4 regions of the Klebsiella sp. MISC125 genome follow, and region 2 is predicted to be linked to each of the others. Evidence: predicted binding sites of a transcription regulator. Region 2 holds the regulator's gene; each other region holds the start of a gene.
The links. Region 2 encodes PurR, which represses purine synthesis genes. Its sites were predicted from a motif close to CANGCAAACGTTTGCNTG; they were not measured.
Positions count from the first base shown of each region.

Region 1: ACMYSL_RS22460 (nucleoside-specific channel-forming protein Tsx) is a predicted target of PurR. The motif match lies at 1,266-1,283, and genes of this name have one in related genera.
Region 3: purT (formate-dependent phosphoribosylglycinamide formyltransferase) is a predicted target of PurR. The motif match lies at 1,360-1,377, and genes of this name have one in related genera.
Region 4: pyrC (dihydroorotase) is a predicted target of PurR. The motif match lies at 872-889, and genes of this name have one in related genera.

Region 1 is NZ_CP180448.1:4,778,433-4,780,636, reverse strand. It holds gene ACMYSL_RS22465 (helix-turn-helix transcriptional regulator) at 1-198, shown strand, start outside; gene ACMYSL_RS22460 (nucleoside-specific channel-forming protein Tsx) at 243-1,127, opposite strand; gene ACMYSL_RS22455 (DUF3251 domain-containing protein) at 1,423-1,965, opposite strand; gene nrdR (transcriptional regulator NrdR) at 2,113-2,204, shown strand, end outside.
Region 2 is NZ_CP180448.1:2,759,969-2,762,172, reverse strand. It holds gene ACMYSL_RS13090 (MFS transporter) at 1-9, opposite strand, end outside; gene ACMYSL_RS13085 (YnhF family membrane protein) at 177-266, opposite strand; gene purR (HTH-type transcriptional repressor PurR) at 563-1,588, shown strand; gene punR (DNA-binding transcriptional activator PunR) at 1,607-2,204, opposite strand, start outside.
Region 3 is NZ_CP180448.1:2,367,941-2,370,144, reverse strand. It holds gene ACMYSL_RS11180 (tellurite resistance TerB family protein) at 81-773, opposite strand; gene ACMYSL_RS11175 (YebG family protein) at 925-1,281, opposite strand; gene purT (formate-dependent phosphoribosylglycinamide formyltransferase) at 1,416-2,204, shown strand, end outside.
Region 4 is NZ_CP180448.1:3,743,375-3,745,578, forward strand. It holds gene grxB (glutaredoxin 2) at 1-129, shown strand, start outside; gene ACMYSL_RS17755 (lipoprotein) at 266-826, shown strand; gene pyrC (dihydroorotase) at 949-1,995, shown strand; gene dinI (DNA damage-inducible protein I) at 2,068-2,204, shown strand, end outside.

The DNA.
Region 1 (2,204 bases), 2.0 Mb from region 2:
CGCGAAGTGCTGCCGCTGGGGCTTTTTTTCTGGGGAGAACGTTGGCTGCTGGTAACCTGGTGCGAGCTGCGTGAGGATTATCGCTGTTTTCGCCTTGATCGGTGCCTGGATATTGTCATGACCGGGCGTCATTTCAGCGAACGAGCCGATCGTTCATTGAGCGATTTTATGCGTAAGGTGAGATGCGAAGAGCGCTAATGATGAGGTATCCCCGGCGCGGACGCCGGGGAAAACAGAGCAGATTAGAAGTTGTAACCGACTACGAGGTAACCACCCCAGCCGGTAGAACGGACGTTAAAGTCGCCGTTGCCGAAGTTCAGCTTAGCGTCGTCCGCCCATTGGCCACCGTTATGCCAGTAACGCGCCACGACAGAGTAGTGCCAGTGATCGTAGTTCAGGGCCAGGATATGGCTGGAAGCGATGGAGTTGCTGGTGCGCGCATGCTTGCCGTTCATATCATAGAAGTTGTCATCGCCCAGATCGGAACCCCAGTCAAAGTTGGTGAAGCCGATATAGCTCAGTGAACCGCCCCACAGATCGGTCAGCGGCACAAAGTATTTCACTTTGAAGCGGTAGCCGTCCCACTCATTTTCGTTGGACGCTGCGTAGTTCTGCCACTGGTATTTCGCATAGACGTTCAGGGACAGACTCATCGGCAGGCCGGTATCGATATCGGTACCCAGACCCATGTACCAGGTGCTCTGACGACCGGACTTGTTGCGGCCCATATCGTAGATGTAGTTGTTCGCGAAATACCACTCTTTGAACGGACCGAAGCTGAGGTCAGTACCAGTCAGTTTGTCGATAGAGAAGCGTGGCTCAATTTCCATAAACAGCGGCGAACCGTGGTTCCAGATACCTTTTGCGTCGGTGTTACCACCGAAGAAGACCGGCGCATCCATATAGCCATAGAAATCAAACCAGTCTTTCTTGGCGAACGCTTCATATTCCAGATAGGTATCGTTACGGATCTGCGGCCCAAAACGGGTGTGATAGCTACCCACCACGTTTACACTCTGGTGCCACCAATCAGACAGATACTGCGGTTTGTCGTTTTCTGCCGCGCTGACAGAGAAAGATGCGGAGAGCGCAAGAGCGGCGCCCGCTGCCAGTAATGTTTTTTTCATAATGATGCCACTGTTTAAATTAAGCCTGAAGGCGTTAAAAGAATCGCCGAAGCGTTTCTAAATATTTCGTATTTCTGTGGCGTCTATTATAGGAATCATTGCTCACAAAAATATGTGTTGTTTCACATAACGAACATATACGTAATCGATTGCGTTCACGATTTTATGCATTTCTTGACAAAATGCCACTGAAATTCATAAATGCTGTCAATTTTTAGTGAACCGATCGGGAAATCTGTAAATGGATTTTCAGTGCAGGGAAGCGCCGGATGTTTGTGATATCCGGCGGAAGGTGTTACTGCATATTTGCGGGCTGAATATCGTGGATACGGACAAAACCGACTTGTTCCGGCGTGACGCCATTCAGGCGCAGTGGAATATCGACATCGCTGGGTGCCAGCGTGCTTTCCGGGGCGCTAATCAGCTGATCCTGCACGTTCACTTCCTGATAATTCTCAGTCGTACCGCTGATTTGTCCTGAAGCCACTGTTGCGCTAAATGCCGGCAGCGGATCGTTGGATTCGCCCTGAATGCGCAGCGTCAACCTGGTTCCGTCACCATCTGGCGTGATATTGAGCAGCGACATGCGCAGAGTACCGATCTGGCTGTTCAATCGCGCTGGCGTTTTTGCGTCCGGCAGCAGATAAACACCGCGGGTCGATTTTGCATTCAGGACGTTTTGCTGAGTAATTTTTACCGTTTGCTGATTGAGCTGGGTCATCTCTTTGCTCAACGTACTCACGCTCTGGTTCATCTGGCGGACTTCGCTTTGCTGTGCACAGGCGCTGAGGGTGAAAAGGCTACCCATAATGGCCAGTTTTAAATAACGTCTTGTCATGGTTGGGATTCCGTTAACAGAGGATGCTTAATGGTAGACTGTTCGAGTAAGCGCACTATAGATCCTTTATCTCAAAAGCTCTTCCTTTGTTGTCGCGTCACTTCGCGGTAAACTACCTGTTAGTTTAATTACATGTCAGGACGCGCTATGCATTGCCCTTTCTGTTTCGCCGTAGATACCAAAGTTATCGACTCTCGTCTGGTGGGCGAGGGCTCTTCTGTGCGCCGCCGTCGCCAGTG
Region 2 (2,204 bases):
GATTTTCATTCAATGACTCCATCGGGCCGTCTTCAGCGACGGCATCTCATCAGAAGCCAAAAGCATGACATCAATCACAGAAAAACAAAAGTAAACGAAATGGCAAAAGATTTTTGCGAAATTGATAATAATGGCGGAAAAAGAAAAGGGAGAACGATGTCTCCCTCATATTGGAATTAGTGCAGTATGGCGGTCAGCCCTGCGGCGACAATCAAACCCAGAACAATAATCGTCGTTGTCAGCGAAAACTTTAAATCTGTATCCATCAATTTTTCCCCTTGATTATCCCCACATGAAAAGTGAGCTTGCTCATTTTTACATAGATTAGCGCAAATATCTTCCGAGATTTAGAGGGATGCACATTTTTGCTCTTCCCCTTTGCCCCAAGATCGGACAAAATCCCACGCTAATTTGAAAGCGTATCGGCCATTGACCCCTTCCTGTCGTTCTGTGTCGTTTTCCCGACGTGATGCAATGTTCAATTTTGGCATCAGGGTGTGTACAGGCAAACGTTTACGTACCGATTAACGGGCGATCAGGTCAAGGTCTGGAGTGAGAAGTAATGGCAACTATTAAAGATGTAGCGAAGCGCGCAAACGTTTCCACTACAACAGTATCACATGTAATTAACAAAACGCGTTTCGTTGCGGAAGAGACACGCAACGCTGTGTGGGCTGCGATTAAAGAACTGCACTACTCCCCCAGCGCCGTTGCTCGCAGCCTGAAGGTTAATCACACTAAGTCTATCGGATTGCTGGCGACCAGCAGCGAAGCGGCCTATTTTGCCGAAATTATCGAATCCGTTGAGAAAAGTTGCTTCCAGAAGGGCTATACCCTGATTCTCGGCAACGCATGGAACGATCCGGAGAAACAGCGCGCCTACCTGTCAATGATGGCGCAGAAGCGCGTGGACGGCCTGCTGGTGATGTGTTCTGAGTATCCTGAGTCGGTACTGAGCATGCTGGAAGAATATCGCCATATTCCGATGGTCGTGATGGACTGGGGTGAAGCAAAAGCCGACTTCACCGACTCGGTTATCGATAACGCCTTCGAAGGGGGTTATATCGCCGGGCGCTATCTGGTGGAACGCGGTCATCGCGAAATTGGCGTGATCCCCGGCCCGCTTGAGCGGAACACCGGTGCCGGCCGCCTGGCGGGCTTTATGAAAGCGATGGAAGAAGCGCAGATCAACGTTCCTGAAAACTGGGTCGTGCAAGGTGATTTCGAGCCGGAATCCGGCTACCGCGCGATGCAGCAAATCCTCAGCCAACACCATCGCCCGACGGCGATTTTCTGCGGCGGGGATATCATGGCGATGGGCGCTATTTGTGCAGCAGATGAAATGGGTCTGCGCGTGCCGCAGGATATTTCGCTGATCGGTTATGACAATGTGCGCAACGCCCGCTACTTCAGCCCGGCGCTGACCACCATCCATCAGCCAAAAGATTCTCTGGGCGAAGCGGCCTTCAACATGCTGCTGGACCGCATCGTCAACAAGCGCGAAATTTCCCAGTCTATTGAAGTACATCCGCGCCTGGTCGAACGTCGATCCGTGGCCGACGGTCCGTTTGTCGATTATCGCCGTTAATTCTCCTCGCGGCGCCGGCTATTCCGGCGCCCGCAGCCACTCCCTGTTCAGCGTTTCACTGTCGCCAAGGTAATCCAGCAGCCACATCAGCGCCGGTGAAGCATCGCTTTGTTGCCACGTCAGGCAGCAGGCCGCATCAGGGAATGGGTTTTCCAGCGCCAGCGCCGTCCATTCTCCGCTATCAATTCGCGGCTGTGCAAAATGCTTTGGCACCATGCCAACACACAACCCTGCGCTGAGGCAAGTCGCGGAAGCGTCCCAGTCCGGTACCACCACCCTCTTCTGATTATCCAGCAGCCACGTCGTGCGTTTCGGTAGCGAGCGTGAAGTATCTTCCCGTACCAGCGACGGCCAGTTGCGCAACACATCGTCGCTTAACGGGCCGTCTATTTTCGCCAAAGGATGATCGCTGGCCACCACGCAATCCCAACTCAGCATCCCCATATCGCGAAACGCATAGCGCCCACCGACGGGAATAGAGCGCGTCGCGCCGATAGCTAATTCCACGCGGCCATCAGCTAACGCATCCCAGACGCCGTTGAATACCTCCTGAAAGACAATCAGTTCAACGTCATCAAAATGACGATAGAAATCAACGATCATTTGCCGCATGCGC
Region 3 (2,204 bases), 390 kb from region 2:
CATGCCCCAAAGCGTGCTGAAGGATGACAGGTATATAAGGGTGGCAAAAGTCGCCAGCGATGCAAGCGAAACGTGAGGATTTAAGGCGCTATTGCCTGTTTTTGCGCCTGAATATCCTGTTCGATATCTTTGCGAACGTCCTGCGGCAGGTTTAGCGCTTCGCCGAGCGCATTCAGATAGCTGCGCTCCATAAAGTGGTCAATATCAATGACCGCACAGCTGATGTAATACACTTCGAGCGCCTCTTGCTCGTTGCTGATGCCCTGCGCCAGGCGCTGAGGGTCGAGAGGCTGAGACAGCGCCCTGTCGATTAATACCCGCCCCTGCACGTCAATGTTTGCTGCACGTAGCTGCTCTTCAATGCTGGCCCGTTCGCGTTCGTCAATATGCCCGTCGCTTTTGGCGGCGAAGACCAGCGCCATAATCAGCCGTTCACTGCGGGCGTCGAGCTCGACTTGCGTTGAAGATTGCGCCTGAATGGGCGCAGAGGCTGAAGGTGAGTAAGCCGGTTCCTGTGGCGAGCCTGCACGCATTTTTTGCTGATATTTATTCCACAACACGCTGCCTGCGATCGCCCCACCGCCGACCAGCAGCGCGCCAGTGCCGTATTTGGCCAACAGTTTACGCGATGATTTGCTGGCAACCAGTAGCCCTGCCAGCCCGCCAAGCGCACCCGGCAACAGCAGATTTTTGCCGCTTGATTGATCGTCAGATGAAGAAGACAGCCCCTGCTGACCCAGCAGAGACTGCAGTTGATTAAGCCAGTTAGCCATACTTTTCCTCGTTGCGCGATAAGCGATACCACCAGCCTAAACGACGCGATGTCAGGAAATGTTATGGGCTGCTAAAGAAGCGCAAATTTAGCCTCAAAAAGGGGCTTAACCGAATTTTTGCCGCCAGAGAACCCGGCGGCAGAGAGCACACTCAGGCGGCTTTTACTTTACGCGGTTTAGCCTGAACTTCAGCTGCTGCTTCAGGGACGGCGTCGGCATTATCCTCGACGATCTCCGCCTGGGCGTGTTGTTCATCAGCGCTGCTTTCGGCTTCCGGCAGTTTCCCGGACCGCAGAATATGATTTAAGGTCTCTTTGCGCTCGGCCAGCCACATTGACATGCTATCGCGCTGGGTTTCATCAAGCGTCAGCGGACAGTCAACTAGCCAGTCGTTGAGCACTTCCGCCAGATCGAGCATTTTGTCGTAAGCATCGGCCTCTTTTTTGCTGGCAAAAGACATTTTTTCCTCACCTTCGCGAATCACCACATATTTAATTTCAACCGCCATGATGCAGCCTCTTTATACTGTATTTTTATACAGTATAGCAAATTTTCGCGCTGAACTCAAATTACACACATAAAGACAGACGCAAACGTTTTCGTTTATAATGCGGCGCATGTTTTTTACTGCGGAAGAGAGTTATGACTGTATTAGGCACGGCGCTGCGCCCTGCGGCAACAAAGGTAATGCTGTTAGGGTCCGGCGAACTGGGTAAAGAAGTGGCTATCGAATGCCAGCGCCTGGGGATTGAAACCATCGCCGTCGACCGTTACCCGGACGCGCCAGCGATGCAGGTAGCGCACCGTTCACATGTCATCAATATGCTGCACGGCGAAACCTTGCAGGCGCTAATCGAACAGGAAAAACCTGACTTCATCGTACCGGAAATTGAAGCTATCGCCACCGATACCCTGGTGGCGCTGGAGCAAGCCGGGAAAAAGGTCGTCCCTACCGCGCGGGCGGCGAAGCTCACCATGAACCGCGAAGGAATCCGTCGCCTGGCTGCCGAAGAGCTGAAGTTACCGACCTCAGCCTATCGTTTTGCCGATAGCGAAGCGGCGTTTCGTGAAGCTGTCGCAGGGATCGGCCTGCCGTGCATCGTCAAGCCAGTGATGAGCTCTTCCGGCAAAGGTCAGAGCTTTATTCGCTCCAGCGAACAGCTGGCTGAAGCCTGGCAGTATGCACAGCAAGGCGGGCGCGCCGGAGCCGGTCGCGTTATCGTTGAAGGCGTGGTGAATTTTGATTTTGAAATTACCCTGCTGACCGTGAGCGCCGTGGATGGCGTACATTTCTGCGCACCGGTCGGTCATCGTCAGGAAGATGGCGACTATCGTGAATCCTGGCAGCCACAGCAGATGAGCGATTTGGCGCTGGAACGTGCGCAGGAAATAGCCCGCGAAGTGGTGCTGGCTCTGGGCGGTCACGGCCTG
Region 4 (2,204 bases), 980 kb from region 2:
CATCTCTTTCCGCTACTGCGCAGCCTGACGCTGGTCGCAGGTGTGAGCTGGCCAAGCCGCGTCGCTGCCTACCGCGATAATATGGCCAAACAGACGCAGATTAATTTACTGTCATCTATGGCCATTTAGACCTAAGGCAGCGAAAGGTTGGGTCGTTCGCTGCCACCTCGCTTCTTTTTCAGTCTTTTCCGCTAGCACCTCCCGTGCTGGTAGGCCATGCTGCTTTGTGTCAGGATGAACCTATGGCATGACATTAAGGAACCCAATGAAAAAGATGTTTATCGCGGCCGCGCTTATTGTTAGCGGCCTTCTGAGCGGCTGTAACCAGCTTACGCAATATTCAGTTAGCGAGCAGGAAATCAACCAGGCGCTGCAGAAACGTAATCACTTCGCCAAGGATATTGGCCTGCCTGGCGTAGCGGATGCCCACATTGAGCTGAAAAACCTTACCAGCGCCATTGGTCGTGAAGAACCGAACAAAGTGACGTTAAGCGGAGTGGCGAATTTAGATCTGAATTCATTATTCGGTAACCAGAAAGCAACCATTGATCTGAAGCTCAAAGCGCTTCCGGTCTTTAATAAAGAAAAGGGGGCCATTTTCTTGCAGGAGATGGAAGTTGTTGATGCGAAAGTCCACCCTGAGAAGCTGCAGTCTGTCGTCCAAACGCTAATCCCCTATCTCAATCAATCACTACGTAGCTACTTCAATCAACAGCCCGCTTACGTGCTGCGCGAAGATGCCAGCACTGGTGAAGCATTGGCGAAAAAGTATGCTAAAGGTATCGAGGTGAAACCAGGGGAGATCATCATCCCCTTCACCAATTAATTCTTCGGGCGCTTCAGCGCCCGTTTTTTTACGGAAATTGATGCAAAGGAAAACGTTTACGCTTATCCTTGGTGCCCGGCAAAAACAGCCCTGATGACTGAACTTATTAGCCGGAGCCTTCCATGACAGCACAATCCCAGGTATTGAAAATCCGCCGCCCTGACGACTGGCATATTCATCTGCGCGATGACGATATGTTAAAAACCGTCGTGCCTTATACCAGTGAATTTTATAGCCGGGCGATCGTGATGCCGAATCTGGTCCCTCCTGTCACCACAGTAGAAGCCGCCATCGCCTACCGCCAGCGTATTCTTGATGCCGTCCCTGCGGATCATGATTTTACACCGCTAATGACCTGCTATCTGACCGATACACTCGACCCGGCAGAACTGGAACGCGGATTTAACGAGGGCGTGTTTACTGCCGCCAAACTCTATCCGGCCAATGCCACGACCAACTCCAGCCATGGCGTTACCAGCACCGATGCCATCATGCCAGTGCTTGAGCGTATGGAAAAACTGGGCATGCCGCTGCTGGTTCACGGTGAAGTCACCCACTCTGATATCGATATTTTCGACAGAGAAGCACGCTTTATTGACACGGTCATGGAGCCTTTGCGCCAGCGTCTGCCCGGCCTGAAGGTTGTCTTCGAACACATCACCACGAAAGACGCCGCTGAGTATGTACGCGATGGTAACGACCTGCTGGCGGCCACCATTACCCCTCAGCATCTGATGTTTAACCGCAACCATATGCTGGTTGGCGGCGTGCGCCCTCACCTTTACTGTCTACCGATTTTGAAACGTAATATCCATCAGCAGGCACTGCGTGAACTGGTCGCCAGCGGTTTCGAGCGAGCCTTCCTTGGCACTGACTCCGCCCCGCATGCCCGTCACCGCAAGGAGGCCAGTTGCGGCTGCGCAGGTTGTTTCAACGCGCCAACCGCGTTGGGAAGTTACGCGACGGTGTTTGAAGAGATGAACGCTCTACAGCACTTTGAAGCTTTTTGTTCACTTAATGGCCCACGTTTCTATGGTCTGCCGGTCAATGAAACCTATGTTGAACTGGTGCGTGAGGAAAGCACAGTGGTAGAGAGTATCTCGCTGCCAGGCGATTCACTGGTGCCGTTCCTCGCCGGAGAAACCGTGCGCTGGACGATGAAAAAATAAATCCCGCGCTCCCTGTTGTAAACGTGCAAATGATACTGTATAAATAAACAGTATATTACACAGGGGGCAATTATGCGCATTGAAGTGTCTATCGCCAAATCTACAGCCTTACCCAGCGGCGCCTTAGAAGCGCTGAACAATGAACTCTCGCGGCGTATCGATCAACAGTTCCCTTCGATGTCAAGTCAGGTGACGGTCCGATATGCGGC